DNA from 4 places in the Paenibacillus sp. FSL H3-0310 genome. Region 3 is predicted to be linked to each of the others. Evidence: riboswitches for the same ligand, from Rfam matches in the RefSeq annotation. Region 3 holds a riboswitch; each other region holds the start of a gene.
The links. A riboswitch is a leader RNA that binds a small molecule or an ion and turns the genes downstream of it on or off. The one in region 3 is predicted to bind cyclic di-AMP.

Region 1 (4,264 bases), on a different contig from region 3:
GATGGAACCGTTGCCCAAGTCCGTTAAGAACGCACCTGCTGTTGGTACAAGGATAATGAACGGATGCACAAGGATAGCAATCGCAATCAGCTTCATCTCCTTGGCTTCTATCTTTCGCCCGAGAAACTCTGGTGTTCTGCCGACCATTAGTCCACATAAGAAGACGCCCATGATGGCATACATCAGCATATTGATTAGTCCGACACCTTTTCCCCCGAAGACGTTGTTGAGCATCATTAGGGCCAGAGGGGTAATGCCACCCAGCGGTGTCAGCGTATCATGCATATTGTTAACACTACCTGTCGTAGCTGCCGTTGTTACCGAAGTGAACAGCGAAGATTGCGGGATACCAAAACGCACCTCTTTACCTTCCATGCTGCCTTGCGAAGACTCGATCCCCAGCGCATTGATAGCTGGATTGCCTTTGGTTTCCGCATAATAATTCAATCCCAGCAGTAATACGAACAAGGTCATCATTGCTGTGAAAATCACCCAGCCCTGACGTTTGTTCTTAGCAAACAATCCGTACATATATGGCAAAGAGGCTGGCAGCATCCACATAGAGAGAATCTCCAGAACGTTCGTAAGTGGATTAGGGTTCTCAAAAGGATGCGCTGAATTGGCTCCGAAGAAGCCGCCACCATTCGTACCTAAGTGTTTAATTGATTCCAAAGAAGCGACTGGACCGATAGCGATTTGTTGCGTCTGCCCTTCGAGTGTAGTGACCTCAAGCGATGGCTTGAGCGTTTGTGGCACATGCAATCCTACCAGCACCAATGAAACTAGCAGAGCTAATGGAATGAATACACGAATATGTGCTTTTACGAAGTCCTCGAAAAAGTTCCCGACTGATTTCTGTCCTGTAATCCCTCTGACAAAAGCAACCGCAACAGAAAATCCGCTCGCTGCAGACGTGAACATCATCATCGTGATGACTGCCATTTGTGAAAAATACGATAGTCCCGTCTCCCCGCTATAATGCTGCAGGTTCGTATTGGTCATAAAGCTGATCACCGTATTGAATGAAAGCGTCTGTTCCATATCGGCAATTCCATTCGGGTTCAGCGGCAATCCCCGCTGTAATCTTAGAAAAATATAACTGAAAGCAACCAGTACGATATTAGTTAAAACAAAGCTGAGTGCATACTTCTTCCAGGACATTCCGTCCCGTTTTTTCAGGCCGATCAGCTTATAAATACCTTTCTCTGTGCCTGCAAACCAGCGATCCGTACGATTCGGTTCGTTAGAAAATACATGATATAAATACGTTCCCATCGGCTTGACCAGCAAGATGAGAATTACAATTACGACGACTATTTGCAAAATGCCCATGAATGCCCCTCCTTAAAATTTCTCAGGATGAATCAACGCGTAAACCAGATATATAAACAACAGTAGGGTAACAGCGATTACTAGAATCACAGCTTATCCCTCCCCGTATCCTCAACTACACCTGCGCACCAGCGCATAAAGCCATAAAATAACCCGTAAATTACAGCTAACGAAGCCACCATATACAGATCCACCATATCTTCCGCACTCCTTCCATTATCCTTGATGAGGTGATCTATCGATTAGAAAATCAGCATCACCACTATGGGAATAGATTACATAGCTCGCACCAAGTCTTTTATAGACCAATCTAGGATTTATTGAACTTGTAATCACAAAAATCGGCTGTGTCGTCCAGGTACGGCACATCTGAATATAGCGGCAGCAAAGCGGAAAGCTGCTCTCAAACAGATATACCCTGCCTACCGGGAACGATGGGCGAAACCAAGTGCTCTGATGACGGGTATCCACTAGAATAACCTGCTCAATCCCGAGCTCCTCAAGTAAAGCTTTCTCAGCCACATTGTTGGTTAATCCCGCCATCTTAATACCCCTGAACTTCAGAAGTTTAATGAAATGTTCTCCCGCCTTTGTAGGCGCACATACAAGCACATATTCATTCTGATCCGTCATCTTTTTTTCTCCTCCTGCTCATTTACAACAAGGAGGCAACGAAAATCTCCGAAAGGATGTTGACCTATCGTCATTTTCGGGCACAACCTAAAGCTCGGTTGTGTCACGTCATTAGACGCTGCCTTACAAATACCGCTAATGATGAATTTAGCGACCTCTTAGGGGAGGCCTCCATAAATGCTTTGCTTCTAAGAGCACAGCAAAAAGCCACAAAGGATCTCCTCTGTGGCTCGCTAGCGGTCACATTGCACTCATCCTCTCTCCATACGCTTACGAGGTTAGCTGTCGGATTCGGGCGGTGAGAGTCGCCCTACCTGTATAGATGCGAGCTCACTCACACCCTCTACAGGATTCACCCCATAATCGGCTTCCGACTCTCACATCGGCTGCCGATTGTTGGTTCCCCCGCTTTCCTTACCGGAAATTAAGCGGATCAAATATTCGATTGTCGTTGAAACAGGAGTAATCATACTCTTATGCACGAAGACTTGTAAAACCTGAATGATGCCAAAATAATGCAAATTAAAAACTATTTTCCCATTAGATAGCGCTTACTTGATATCTAATCTCTCTATATCTCTTGTTTACTCGAGTTTGGAGCGTTTAATCGCTATCTATAATACATGTGATTTTATTCACCTTTTTAGAGCGAAAATACTGCAAATTCCCATTATAGGTAGAAACGCAAGAAGCTGAGGCTGAGCGAGAAAGAGGCGCGATAACACGCCATAAATACCTATTTACCTCGTTTTTCAGTCGTAGTCGGCAGGATATGGTTAAAATTGCTCTAAAAGAACATTTTCCGTTTTTTACAGAAAATCTTGAAAAGAGTATGATTCGGGTTGAATCTAATTCATGAAAAACAATCAACGCTGAGTTCCTGCATTCGCAGGGAACGGGGGAACCATCAGGCCACCTGGCCTACTTGGGGTGAATCCAAAGGAGACTGCATAAGTCTCAATAGGTAGGGCGACTCTCACCGTCCGAATCCGACAGCTAACCTCGTAAGCGTAAAGAGAGAGACCCTTGATCCGCCACGCTTTGGCCCAGGTATATCTGCCTGTAATCCAAAACCGCAGCAGAGGTCCTCCTCTTGCTGCGGTTTTTGCGTTACCTGAGCTTATTAGGTGATAGCACGCTGGATGGGGTGAATGTTTTGAAGCACTATTATTTAGGGATACATCAAGGGCTGCTTGAGCCGATAAGTCTAAATTACGTTTGTTTCGGGGCCTTGTGGTTCGAAGAACATAATCACAGGTACATTGTAGGCTATGCATTTGGCCAGAACCAGATCCAAGCCCTTCGCCAGTTCAGCACACCTTCTTCTTGTAAAGACTGTTTAGACTCTAAGATTGTATATGAGATATATAAAAAAATTCGAGAACAACAGCAGCAGCAGGATTGGTCATCACACCAAAAGCTCCCGTGGTTTACAGCCTTCAAGGAGCCTTGGAAAGATGTAAGCGCCGGTTGGTATGTCTTGAGATCCCGCAGCACCTTTCCCTTACATCTATCTGTTATACGAAAAGAGAAGTTCCGACTATGGCTAGAGCATACCGCAGTCTGTGAGAATAAAATGGAAATGCTCGCTTGTGTAGAAAGGGCTAGTGTCACTCATCATGTAGACTTAAAGCTTTTGGAAATCTAAGGAGGAACCCTACTATGGACCAGCGCAGACTATCCCGCATTGAAGTATTTGTATTGGATGAACCCGAGCCTATTCACTATGGAATGGAAGGAGCTGAAGGCTGCCGTTATGGTATTCTGAAGCTCACCTGTAAGGGAGGCTGCAGTTGGGGGGCTTGTCTGATCTCTGCCAACACCAAAAATTTCGATCTCATTAAATGGAGTTCTTTTTTACGGGCCATCTGTCATTGCCGTCTTGAAGAAGCGCTGGACAAGGTCCGCCGCGAAGGTTCAGATTGGGAGCAGGTTAAGCTTGAGCTAGTTCAGGGTGCTTTGCAGGATTTAAAGGCCAAGCTCCAGGGTAAATCCTTGGCAGGGCATATTCAGCAAGGGCGTCTGTACAGTGTTGCAGCAGGGGGGAGCAATTCCAGAAGTGAACGGCTCTACTACAAGCCTTCAAAAGCTTTATCCACTGCCTCCCAGCAGAAACACAGTTGCCCGGAACCAGACACCGCCGATCTCATCAATAAATCCATCTCTTACTTTTCTATATTATAGATTCAAGCAAATCTCTCAATCTGAAAGGATCGTGTTCACCATGCCTGACCCCTTACCTCCCGAGTCCACCTACAGTACTAAATTTGCAGAGTGTGTTCAAAAGTATACTAATGAA
Region 2 (4,264 bases), on a different contig from region 3:
CTGCTCCCACGGCATCCAGCCATAAATATTATATGGGGGCGTATAGCTCCACTTACAAATAGCTTCTCCGTGAATTGCCTCCATAGGAACAACATGAAAAGTTACCGAGGGATTTATCATAAAGTCAACGATCTCCTTTCACGAGGACATTGCTATATTACTAATTATATACAAAATGGGGGAGGTTCGACTCAGAAACTTTATATGAGAGGAATGTTTTACAAATTATGAGAGGGGTAAATAAGTAATAAGACAAAAAAACAAGCTCTCCTCCAAGAGTTACCTTGGAAAAGAGCCTATGTACGTTACTTATTGAACATCATCATTGTCTTCCGATTCAGCAGCAACCGATTGGTAAGCGTCTGTGCTCATAATGCGCTTAGCACCAACGTAGCGTTTCACGTAGTAGCTATCACTCAGAGAGCTAATCGTAACACCGCGTGAGGTAGAAGCGTGTGCGAACTTACCTTCACCGACATAAATGCCGACATGGGAGACACCTTTGCCACTTGTATTGAAGAATACAAGATCTCCGGCTCTTATATCATCACGGGAGATTGCTGTGCCCATTTGATATTGGGAACCTGATTGGTGTGGAAGGTTAATGCCAATCTTATCAAACACATACATTGTAAATCCGGAGCAATCAAATCCGTTAGTGGATATACCGCCGGATACGTATTTAGTACCGATGGCCTTGTCAATCACTTTATCCATTTTGGAATCTGCGAAAGCGCTTCCTGCTCCGATGGTGAGGATGATGGAAAAGCTTAGTACTGCTGCTGCTAACTTCTTCTTCAAAAGTGTATACCCCTTCCAAATGCCTACGAGGTTAGCTTAAGGGTTCGGTTGAAGGTCCCCTATGACCCCTCTATATAATGGAGGTCAATTCACCCAAAGTTGGTTCCCCCGTTTTCCTAATAGTTAGGAAACTCGGCTCATACTGTTGATTAGGATTAGCTTGTAATCAATACATGACAAAACCTTTGTAAATAACAACTTAATGATTACAAAAATGTTACTAAAATCTCACTGCGCTAATTGTAACAAACAGAAAGCCGCTTGGCAATCGTTTTTAACATATTAATGCAGAAAAATTGGCATTTTTACGGTAGAAAGGCATATGTAAGCGTTAATAATGACCTAATTTTTAATATAATTGCAATTTTTATCAAATAAACGTGTTTCAATTGGGCTCTATTAGTGTAAAAATATATTATGGAAAAAAGAAAAACCCGAATTTGATTACGGGAATAATCAGATTCAGGTTCATATAGTTGTAATTATGAGGTTATAGTTGTGAGGAAGGTTTCAATCGAAGGCTACAGCTTGATAAGCTGAAGTACTCATTACTCTTTTAGCGCCAACATAACGATTGGCCCAGTAGGCCTGACTGAGTGAAGTGATGGTCACTCCACGCGAAGAGGACGATTGTGCGAATTTTCCGTTTCCAACATAAATGCCGACATGGGATACTCCATTGCCAAGTGTGTTAAAGAACACTAGATCACCAGAACGCAGATTGCTTTTGGATACAGCAGTTCCAACGCTATATTGAGCTTTTGATGTACGAGGTAAAGTAAGACCCACATTCTTGAATACATATTTTGTAAATCCAGAGCAATCAAATCCGGCAGTGCTTGTACCTCCGGTTTTATAGGCAACTCCAATAGTCTTTGAGATTACAGTGTCCATCTTAGAGTCGGCAAAGGCGCTTCCTCCACCAATAGATAATGCCATTACAAGTCCTAGCGCCGCAGCGACGCATTTTTTTCTTAAATTATGTCTTTTCAAAAGATGTACTCCTTCCAAGGCCTGCGAGGTTAGCTTAAGGGTTCGGTAGAAGATTCCCTATGATCCCTGTAAAGCGAGATCAATTCACCCAAAATATGGTTCCCCCACTTCCCGGTGCAAAGGAATTAGGCGTGTTAAGCACCAAGAGAATGACGTTTCGACAGTTACACTTACGATAAATACATTTAGTTATGTAGGAATCGTTTCAATTGATTACAAAATTGTTACTAATAGCACAGGACTTATTGTAACAGAGCTTTTATGATTTTGCAAATACTCTTAAGTTATCCGTAATGAGAAAAAGTCCCAGCTCCTGAATACAGGAATTGGGACCTTTTTATTACGTCAAATAAGGTTAATTTATTGTGGAAATGCTTTGCTACACCATAGATGATATTGTGCAGAGATTCCCCACATTTTTAAGAGCGTAGAAGGTAGTGGTGAGATTTGCCGTATTATAAGTGCCGGCAGGCCGGGACAGAACAGACCCGTCAGTCCGCACACTAGCAGTAAGAGCAAGCCTCCCGCACCAAGTACAATGGAAACACCTATAGCAGGAATCAGTGACCGCAAGCAGATGAACAGTGAGGAGAACATTCCTGTACCGCCGGTGTAACCAAACTGCATATATAGAAGAAACAGGCGCACGATAAAAATATATATAAGCCATGCCAATACGTATGGTACTAAATGAAGTAACAAAGTGTAGTTAAACAAAGAGGATAAGAACAGCCCGTACATTTTTGGAGCAAGCCAGTAAAGCGGCAGCAGGGTCAGCACCCATTCGATTAGGCTAAAGACTAAGACAGGTAGTCCATAGATCTTCATGCCGGGGAAAAAGAACAACCCGCGCTCGCCCTTTCGCTCCTGGTGCAGCTCATGCAGCAATCCTGCCCTTATGAAAGGAGAAAGCAGAAGTCGCAAGACAACAAGTCCTAGAAGCATCCATAACCAAGTGCGTATCGCAGGGTCAGTATTCAAGCTGAACTGTCCCTCGATATAATACAACAGTCTGCCCATACCGCTGCCGCCGGCGTCTTTATCTGGATAGCGCAGTAGAATTGGAATAATAGCAGATCGGATGAAACCATACATAAAGTAGCCCCAGAGCAGTCGGTAGATGAAGAGCAGAATTAAAATATAAAATTGCTCCTTCATGCTTTGCCAGCCGCGGGTTATCGATGTTCTCACAATCATTCACCTCACCAGACAAGAGTTCCGAGCACGGTTTCAAGTAGTTTAGTTACACTTAACGTCCAGCGAGAGAGCGTCTTGGGCTCTATTTCCGCCAGCCTAAAGTTGTTTAAATGTTTGCTCTCCAATAAGATGGAATGCTCAGGGTCAATCTCAGCAGAGAGAAGAGGCTTATCGCTTAACAATTGAAACGTAGTCTCTGCTCCTTCACCGTTCCAGACCCGCTGCACCGAAGAGCTGTCGGCGAATGTGAATTTCACGGGAACATCAACGTAATGGCTCCCTTTATTTGAAATCTTCACTAATGATTCGTAGCTTTGAGCATCGCCGCTGTTATTTTTTTTAAAAGTAATCGTATCTACTGAGAAGTCAGGCGCACCATCACCATAAATGTAATCATCGAAATAGGCCTGCCATGATTTTTTGGTTACCTTCTCAACGACTTTCTGAAAATCTGACGTAGCGGGATGCTGGAAACGGAACTTACGAGCGTAGGAGGACATGATGTTGTTCATTGCTTTGGTACCTACCTGGCGTTCGATATCTTTAAGTACAAGCTTGCCGCGGATATAAACATTTCGGCTATAGGAATCCGCCCCTGCATATTTCCACGTTTCCAGATTTAACGGCTCAGGTATAGTTACCAGGCTGGCCTGTAAAGGCAAATTAGACTTGATACCGTATTCTTGTTCCATAAGTCTGTCTTCGGCATAGGAAGTAAAGCTTTCATCCAGCCAGGCCTCCTCGAATTCATTGCTGGCTACCATACCGTAGAAGTATTGATGGCCGATCTCATGAATGACGGTTCTTTCAAGTGAGGTATCTGGCGAAGAATCTGCGGCCCCAAAGGCTGTAATAAGGGTAGGATATTCCATTCCTCCAGCGCCGTTTCCCTCCTTAGGTGGGACGATAATAGACAGCGTAGAGTAGGGATAAGGGCCATACCATTTGCTGAAGTAGGTCAGGGCAGCCTTGGCAGCTTGAAGGTAACGCTCTTGTAAGTCTTTGTGCAGTGGGTCGAGATACACCTTAATTCGTACTCCAGGCACTTCCGGCGTAGAGAAAGCTTCCTCTGCTACTGTAAAATCAGGGGATGCAGCCCAAGCGAAGTCGTGGACATCATCGGCGTAGAACTGATATATTTTTTGATCTTGTTTGAGCTTGGCATTTTTTACAGGAAATCCGGTCGCAGCCACCGTATAGTTGGAAGGAACGGCAATCGTTACATTAAAGATGCCAAAATCACTGTAAAACTCAGAGGTCCCGTGATACTGAT
Region 3 (4,264 bases):
GGTGTCCTTACATATCAAGGAGCTGGAGCAGACTCAACGGACCACCTGCCTGATCTACCGTGACGATGGAAGCATGAGCACGGCGGCTCGCAGTCTGGTGCAAGTTACCGAAGAGATGTTTCTGACAGAACGTGAGCAGTAAAGCCGGACCAAATGAATCAAGGGGCGCACCTAGTGATCTCCAAATGAGGCAATAAGTGAAGCACTTATCGACGAATTAGGGGATTTCTCCCTGAAGTTCAGAGATTTCTGTTCAGCAGACTTAAAATTAGGGAAAACTCCCCTATTTTCGGCCGATTCAGTAACTAACTAATAAAGGAATCCCTCTGTTTATTAGGGAGGAATTCCCTAATGTCGTTCATTTAGAGCGAATAGTGGCTATTTTTAGGGAGGTTTTCCCTAATTAGTTCACACCCACTCTGTGCATCGTACAAACAAAACAAAGAACGCATATCGCCCATAATGTACCGTCACAGATACCACAAATCATCTACTACAGCCGTACGAATATCACACCTAGCAACTCGCCTCCGCCAAAGCAATATCTTAGAACACTACGCATGGTCTATAGTCATATAGGCATAGTAAAATCCAATACGTTTTCTACTCTTTACTCCATAAAAAAGAAGCTGCCCCCAAGTAGAATTCACTACTTTTGAGTCAGCTTCTTTTCCTATGATTCTTGGTTCACAACTTCACTCTCAAAACGGTCAATACTTTCATTAGGACCAATGAGTACCATAACATCGCCTTCACTTAAATAATCATGGGCAGTTGGAGCGACGATTATTCCGCTTTCCCTATTTAGGGCAACAATACTGCAGCCATATTTAGCTCTTGTATTTAAATCAGACAAGCTTCTGCCGTTCATGCAGGACGGTACGGTCAGCTCGACAATTTTATAATCCTTGGACAGTTCAATATAATCCAGCAAATTGGGCGTCACCAGCTGATGTGCCACACGAATCCCCATATCCCGCTCCGGAAAAATAACCCGATCAACCCCCAGCCGCGACAGTGCGCGGCCATGAAGGATAGAGATTGCCTTAGCCACCACTTGCTTGACTCCAATCTCCTTCAACAAAATGGCCGCCAGAATGCTTCTCTCCATATTGTCACCAATCGCAACAATCCCACAATCAAAGTTCCGTACACCAAGCGAGCGCATAATTCCCTCATCTGTAGCATCTGCTACTACCGTATGCGTCAGCTGATCGCTCATTTCCTCCACGCGTTCTTCATGGTGGTCAATGCCGAGCACCTCGTAGCCCATTTCCATCAGCTCAAGCGCCAGGCTTGAACCGAAGCGACCTAAGCCGATTACTACAAATTGCTGTGCTTTCATTTCTAATTAACTCCTATCCAATAATTATTTTACCTTCCGGATACTTATACAGTGGTTTACCCTGTTTGGGACCGAGTGCATACGCTAAGGTTAGTGGACCTAGCCGACCTGCAAACATCGTCAGACAGAGTAGAATCTTACCGATCGCTGACAGTTCCGGAGTTAGCCCCATAGTCAGTCCTACCGTAGCAAAGGCGGAGGTCGTCTCAAACAAGATTGCCAAGAAATTACTGTCTTCAGTTGTGGAGAGTATCATCGACACAGAGGCGATTAACAACAAAGCCAGCAGCGTGATCGTTAATGCCTTGTAGATGCGCTCTTGAGCCAGCCGATAACGGAACAACACAACATCTTCCCGTCCACGCAGCATAGCAATTACAGCACCAATCATCATCGTAAAGGTTGTTGTCTTAATCCCCCCGCCCGTTGAGCCCGGAGAAGCACCAATAAACATAAGAATCACTATAAAAAATTGTGTAGCCTGCCGAAGTCCAGCAATATCTACTGTGTTCGCGCCAGCCGTACGGGGAGACACGGATTGAAAGAAGGCCGATAATATTTTACCGCCGAAATTCAGTGAACCCAGGGTACGAGTGTTAGTAAACTCAAATATAAAAATAACCAAAGCTCCGATCAGAATCAGCCCTGTACTGGTGGACAGGACAACTTTACTATGTAGAGACAGCCTGCGGGTTACCCGAAACTCCACCAGATCTGACATTACAATAAAACCAATCCCGCCGGAGACAATCAGAAACATCACAATAATATTCACAAGCGGATCATATACATAATCAGTTAAACTGCGAAAATCCCCAAAAATATCGAACCCCGCATTATTAAACATAGACACCGCATGAAATATGCCATAATAAATCGCTTTTCCCAACGGCATATCAAAAGCCCAGCGAATAGACAGCAGCACAGCGGCACAGCCTTCTATGACAAGAGAATATATGAGGACTCTCCGGATCAGTCGCACAATTCCTTCCATAGAGCCTTGATTCATGGCTTCCTGTAGGATTAGCCTGTCCCGCAAAGATATTTTACGCTTTAACACCAGTGAAAATAGAGTGGCCATGGTCATAAAACCTAAGCCGCCGATCTGGATCAGGATCATAATTACGGTTTTCCCAAAAATCGTGAACGAAGTTCCGGTATCCAGCACAACAAGCCCTGTAACACAGGTTGCCGACGTTGAAGTAAATAATGCATCAATAAATTCCACGGAATTCCCGCTTGTGCTTGAGATGGGCAGCATAAGCAGCAGGGCCCCTATCAGAATGATCGATGCAAAACCAAGCACCAGTATCTGCGGTGGCGAGAGCTTCAGAAACTTAAATTCAGAAATCCTGCGAAACTGTGAAGCCACTTTGCTCACCTTCTTATCAAAAATTCCAACAAAAAAAGCACTGGAAAACCAATGCTGACTTGGTTCCTGCAGTAAATTAGCCTACGAGGTTAGCTGTCGGATTCGGACTGTGCAGGCTGCCCTATTCGTTCCCAGAACGAAATTCACCCCTGATGAAAGTGCCATTTATCGTGTACACTCCACTTTTCATCACTTCTTATGGTTCCCCCGTTTTCACCAGAAATTCGGCTACTATACAATTGCATACAAATTATATACGTTATTTAGTGAATTCACAAAGACACAATTAATGCTCATTCACATGAAAAAATGCGGTTTAAAGAGACTGCATCAAAAGGAGTGCCTTTTCTCATCACTTTTCCGTGTTTTCCCTGCAATTACACCGATTCTCATCATTCGTGCAGAAATGAACACGATAAAATTCATGGTATAAATTCACATGACTATTCTATACTATCTCTATTACCCATAAAAAGAACATATAATGTTTTTTGTAACCAACCAGGCACTAATACTATAATGGAACATAACATTGTCACAGTACATAACAAGGAGGCGTTACATGAATCCCGTCGGCCAGCCCTTACAGCAACGTGCCCTCTCCAAGAGGCTCATCATCTCGGGCATTATCGGTCTTATTCTATTTATTATGTTTCAGATTTCCCCTTCACTGCTTAGTAGTCCTACAGGTGAAGATACCACCGTCATTAGCAAGGCAGAAGCCCGTGATCAAGCCATATTATTCGCAGAACAAAAGCTCAACTACACCGAAGCACCAAACGATCAATGGAATGTACTTTACCAGACGGACTCTTCCTTTTATGGTTATATGTCTCGCGAGAAGCTTGTGGAGGACTACACCAAGAAAAAATTGGATCAAAAATATCCTTTTGATGTCTTTCGTGCAACGCTTACTCCTTCAGCGGAGCAAGAGCCGCAAATCATCGTTGACCTCAATATGTATAACGGTAAGATTGTCGCTTTCTCAAAGGCTGCAAAAGTTACCTCCGAAGAGGGGTCAGGCATCGCTTCCGTTGGTGCAAAAGAGGACAAGGGAGCTGACCTCACTCTAGCGCAGAAGGAGAATCTTGCTCGTCCTTGGCTTCAGGAATGGGAAGTAAATCCTGCCAAGCTACAAATTGAATCGAATACAGGAAGCCATGGGCTAGTGTATACGGATAGTACTGTTCAGGTCGGCGAATCCTTATTGCACTATTATTTTGATTTCAGTGGAGAGCAGGTATCCAGCTTTAATGCCGGATTCACTGCACCAGCTTGGCATACCTCCTACGTACAAGGACAGACCTCTTTAGCGGAAAAGCTAACATTATTCGGTTACGGTATACCCACACTGATTTTAGGAATTCTGGCACTCGTCTACAGTATTCTTAGAAGAGAGCATACTTCCTTTAAACGTGGAGTATTCCTAAGCTCAGCCTATTTTGTAATCATGATGATCAGCACCTATAATATGCTGCCTGAATCAACGGGCGAAGGGCTAGAAGCACAGATTACCTCTGTCATTATGTTTATCATTTATGCTTTGT
Region 4 (4,264 bases), 3.2 Mb from region 3:
ACTAGTCGAAGACCTGCTCATGAACAGGAATAACACCGATGATGTACAACAATTTAAGCGACAATTAAAATTCCAAGAATTGCTGCTGCTACTTTTTGAGCATAATTACCCTTCCAAACACCTGCCAAGTCCTACGGAATCCGTAGAAATGACCATAACATTCATTCAGGAGCATTATACAGAGAGTATCACCGTGAAGCAGTTAGCTGAACTGGCGGGAATATCAATCTGGCAATATACACCGATCTTTCAGCAGCTTACGGGTAAAAAGCCGCTTGAATACCTGACGGATCTGCGTATTAATCATTCCAAACGATTCCTGCAGGAATCGACTGAACCACTGCGGGAAATCGCCAGACTGGTCGGCTTCTCGGATGAATACTATTTCAGCCGCCGCTTTCGGCAAAAAACCGGCGTTACACCCGGACAATATGCACATCAGCAAGGTCGTAAGCTTACCGTCAAGGATTGGACGGGTCATGAGGTGGAAATTCCTGAACGAGCGAAACGTATTGTCTATCATGGCGAGACACTTGGCGACCTTCTCGCGTTAGGTGTAAAGCCTATCGGTGGAGATGAAGCGTTCGCCCGGAACAGCGTCTATAAACATCGGCTTAAGAAGCTCGCCAACGTCGGGTTTCCACTGGACCCGCAGTTAACCGCTTCCCTAAACCCAGATTTGATCATTTTGGCAAATAGTGATGAAAGAGCCTACAGAGCAGTTTCTGGTATCGCTCCGACACTCACCTTTGATTCATTTGCGCCTCTCGACAACCGAATGCGGACATTAGGCAGTTGGCTAGGTAAACAGCGCGAAGCCGAAGCATGGCTGGAGTCATTCACAATCAAAAACGCTGCCATGTGGCAGCAGCTTTACTCGACAACTCTCCAAGTTGGAGAAACCGCCTCTGCTTTGGTCTATGATCATGGAGATCATCTATATGCTATGGGAATGTCCGGATTCTCCACTGCGCTTTATGCCCCATTTGGTTTACAACCGACCGAAGAGATCCAAGCCATATTGGACGAAGAGTTAGGGTTCGCCGAAGTTGATCCAATACGACTGCCTGCCTACGCCGGAGATCATATCTTCATGTTCATTCCGGAACGCAAAGACTCGCGAGCTGCGATGGAACGATTACTAGACAGCTCACTTTGGAACACTCTCCCGGCAGTACGTCAGGGACATGTTTATCTGCTCGACGGAAGCAAATGGAACTCTAGTGATGCGTTAACCCGGGAGAAGCTGCTAACGCTGTTGCCTAAACTACTCGGCGGAAGTAGCGCTAGCAATTGAGGGTGAATCTAGGATTCTCTTTTGACTTTTCAAAACTTCATAGGGTATACTTTATCTACGCTTAATTTCCAACTTTTACAGTTGAAAAGCGGGGGAACCAGTTAATTGGGGCGAATCATTGAGCATTAGAATGTAGGGTACCATCTTACCCGAGTCCGTCAGCTAACCTCGTCAGCAGTGGATGGGTCTGCTTTTCATGTTATTTACATAACCAGAGACCCTTGCTAAGGGTCTCTTTTTGTGCTTTTTTGGACCCTGCTGGCAGTAGATTGGCCTTTGACACTAAGGCTCCCTCATTTCTCACACTACGAGACAAAGGAGAGATGTACGTGCAAAAGGTAAAGTACTTCACGGATATTAACAAAATAGCTATGTTGTCTGAGCTGGAAAAAGAGAATCTGAAAGAAATTACAGACAAATTTGTTTTTCGTGTAAATGACTACTATCTGTCTTTGATTAACTGGGATGATCCAGATGATCCCATCCGTAAGCTGGTTATTCCTAACGAAGGTGAACTGCTGGAGTATGGGCGCTGGGACGCCTCCGATGAGGACACGAATTATGTGGTACCTGGTTGTCAGCACAAGTATAGAACCACTGCACTACTGATTGTATCCGAGGTCTGCGGGGCTTATTGCCGCTACTGTTTCCGTAAGCGTCTGTTTCGAAATGACGTGAAAGAGGCGATGGCTGATGTCTCTCCGGGCTTGGAGTATATCGCAAAGAATCCGGAGATTAACAACGTACTTCTTACGGGCGGGGACAGTTTAATTCTCTCCACACCGAAGCTAAGATCCATTATTGAAAATCTAAGAAGCATTGAGCATGTTAAAATCATTAGACTAGGTTCGAAGATACCCGTATTTAATCCGATGCGGATCTCTGAAGACGAAGAGCTGCTGGAGCTGATTCGTACTTACTCTACCGAAGACAAACGAATCTATGTTATGGCGCACATCAATCATCCTCGTGAAATCACACCTGAAGCCAAAAAAGCATTTAAAGCTCTCCACAACGCAGGGGCAATTGTCGTAAATCAGACTCCCATCCTCAAAGGCATCAACGATGATCCCGTTATTTTAGGGGAACTATTGGACCGGCTTTCATGGGCTGGCGTTACACCCTACTATTTCTTTGTGAACCGGCCCGTTGCCGGAAACCGGGATTTCGTATTACCGCTCGAGCAAGTCTATCAAATTGTAGAAGAAGCCAAAGCCAGAACCTCAGGACTTGGCAAAAGAGTACGCTTATCCATGAGCCACACCTCAGGAAAAATAGAAATTCTCGCCATTGATAACGGGAAAGCCTATCTCAAATACCATCAATCCAGAGATCAGGAGTACGGAAAATTTATGATTCTAGATTGTCCAAAGGACGCCGAATGGTTCGATGACCTGCCTGGGAATGAGCAATATTGGACCCCACCTGTGAAAAAAAACGATGCTATTATTTCTGTTAATGATTTATCAGGCGAGCCTGCGGATTTAATCTGTAAATAGATTAATCAGCTCTGTCAGACTCTGTCATAGGATATTTCTTCATCACCAACAACAAAACTCCTCCCTCCCAAAATTAGCCCGAAAAAATCTATGATATAATCACGCTGTAACACGAAATGGACTAATGGGTGGGAATACACATATGAAATTGGAACGATTGATTTCTATGATCTACAAGCTATTGAACCATGAAGTTTTATCTGCCTCCAAGCTGGCTGAAGAGTTTCAGGTTTCCCAGCGAACAATCTATAGGGATATTGATGTGATTTGTGCCGCTGGTATCCCGGTCGTATCGTATCAGGGAACTAAAGGTGGATATGGCATCATGGACGGATATAAAATGGATAAAAGCCTGCTCCGTTCCTATGATGTCACTTCTCTGATTACTGTACTTAACAGTCTCTCTTCCGTGTTTGAAGATGAGCATGCGCAAGGAACCATTGAACGGCTGCAAACGATTGGAACGGAGCCACAGACCTCTAGTCTCGCGGTGGATCTTGAAACCCGGCGTACGGATCCTGACGCACTACCTCTTTTACGTGCGGCTATAGCAGAACGAAATGTTGTCCGTTTTGATTACATCAGTGTAAAAAATGAACGTACAACCCGTGAAATGGAACCAGTAAAGCTTCATTTTAAATATAGCAACTGGTACATCTATGGTTATTGCCGGGCACGGCAGGATTATCGGGAGTTTCGTCTTTCCCGGATGCTGAATTTGTTCCTGACGCAGGATACCTTTCAATCACAACATGAAGTACCCAAAGAGGCTGGCTGTTCAAACAGGGCAGATCAGGTGGAGGAAATAGTAATCCGGGTGGGCCCTGAGGCTTTGGCAGAAGCTTTGGATCAGTTTCATCAAGTCGACAAGGAATTTCATTCCGATAAAAGCATGACGATGCGAATTCCTGTGTATAAGCCATTGGAAGCTCGTTGGCTTTGGTCCATTCTGCTGAGTTTCGGCAGCGGGGCCGAAGTCCTCGAACCCCCTGCATTGCGAGGTATTTTAAAAGAGCAGCTTCAAAACACACTCAAACTTTATGAAGAAGTATGACAGTCTGATGTCATACTTCTTCTTTTATATTAACAACAGTAACAAAAACAAATCCATGACAATTCAAAAGGAGACCATACGAATGACAAATTATCCAGTAGAAATGTTTAAATACCACACATGGGCAAACCAAACTATCCTGGGGAGAATAAAGGAACTCCCGGCTTCTGTGCTAAGTCAAGAAGTGAACAGCTCATTTCCCACCATCGCTCATGCCCTTAGCCATATCTATGCGGTTGATACGATGTGGTATCTTGTTTTAACGGGCACTGCCATGCCTGAGGCTTTTCAACAAAGTATCCCGCTAAATTTGAGCATTCTAGATTCTGTGGATGAATACGTAAATATCTTTGCCCAGCTATCAGAACAATACAAAGAATGGTTACACAACCAATCCGATTTGGAGCAAACCAT

Region 1: another riboswitch for cyclic di-AMP. It lies ahead of MHH63_RS21485 (hypothetical protein); the one in region 3 lies ahead of MHH63_RS02385 (TrkH family potassium uptake protein).
Region 2: another riboswitch for cyclic di-AMP. It lies ahead of MHH63_RS23600 (C40 family peptidase); the one in region 3 lies ahead of MHH63_RS02385 (TrkH family potassium uptake protein).
Region 4: another riboswitch for cyclic di-AMP. It lies ahead of MHH63_RS16950 (KamA family radical SAM protein); the one in region 3 lies ahead of MHH63_RS02385 (TrkH family potassium uptake protein).

The regions. Positions count from the first base shown of each region.
Region 1 is NZ_JBBODC010000002.1:461,187-465,450, forward strand. Features, by position in the region: gene kdpA (potassium-transporting ATPase subunit KdpA) at 1-1,332, opposite strand, end outside; gene kdpF (K(+)-transporting ATPase subunit F) at 1,345-1,422, opposite strand; gene MHH63_RS21480 (hypothetical protein) at 1,549-1,965, opposite strand; cyclic di-AMP (ydaO/yuaA leader) riboswitch at 2,217-2,406, opposite strand; cyclic di-AMP (ydaO/yuaA leader) riboswitch at 2,826-2,990, shown strand; gene MHH63_RS21485 (hypothetical protein) at 3,071-3,613, shown strand; gene MHH63_RS21490 (hypothetical protein) at 3,628-4,149, shown strand; gene MHH63_RS21495 (hypothetical protein) at 4,190-4,264, shown strand, end outside.
Region 2 is NZ_JBBODC010000002.1:945,442-949,705, reverse strand. Features, by position in the region: gene MHH63_RS23610 (GNAT family N-acetyltransferase) at 1-120, opposite strand, end outside; gene MHH63_RS23605 (C40 family peptidase) at 310-801, opposite strand; cyclic di-AMP (ydaO/yuaA leader) riboswitch at 807-949, opposite strand; gene MHH63_RS23600 (C40 family peptidase) at 1,312-1,740, opposite strand; cyclic di-AMP (ydaO/yuaA leader) riboswitch at 1,798-1,936, opposite strand; gene MHH63_RS23595 (hypothetical protein) at 2,155-2,985, opposite strand; gene MHH63_RS23590 (M1 family metallopeptidase) at 2,997-4,264, opposite strand, start outside.
Region 3 is NZ_JBBODC010000001.1:495,639-499,902, reverse strand. Features, by position in the region: gene MHH63_RS02395 (LysR family transcriptional regulator) at 1-142, shown strand, start outside; gene MHH63_RS02390 (potassium channel family protein) at 674-1,345, opposite strand; gene MHH63_RS02385 (TrkH family potassium uptake protein) at 1,359-2,717, opposite strand; cyclic di-AMP (ydaO/yuaA leader) riboswitch at 2,780-2,957, opposite strand; gene MHH63_RS02380 (CPBP family intramembrane glutamic endopeptidase) at 3,280-4,264, shown strand, end outside.
Region 4 is NZ_JBBODC010000001.1:3,723,687-3,727,950, forward strand. Features, by position in the region: gene MHH63_RS16945 (AraC family transcriptional regulator) at 1-1,297, shown strand, start outside; cyclic di-AMP (ydaO/yuaA leader) riboswitch at 1,346-1,489, shown strand; gene MHH63_RS16950 (KamA family radical SAM protein) at 1,621-2,796, shown strand; gene MHH63_RS16955 (helix-turn-helix transcriptional regulator) at 2,939-3,850, shown strand; gene MHH63_RS16960 (DinB family protein) at 3,933-4,264, shown strand, end outside.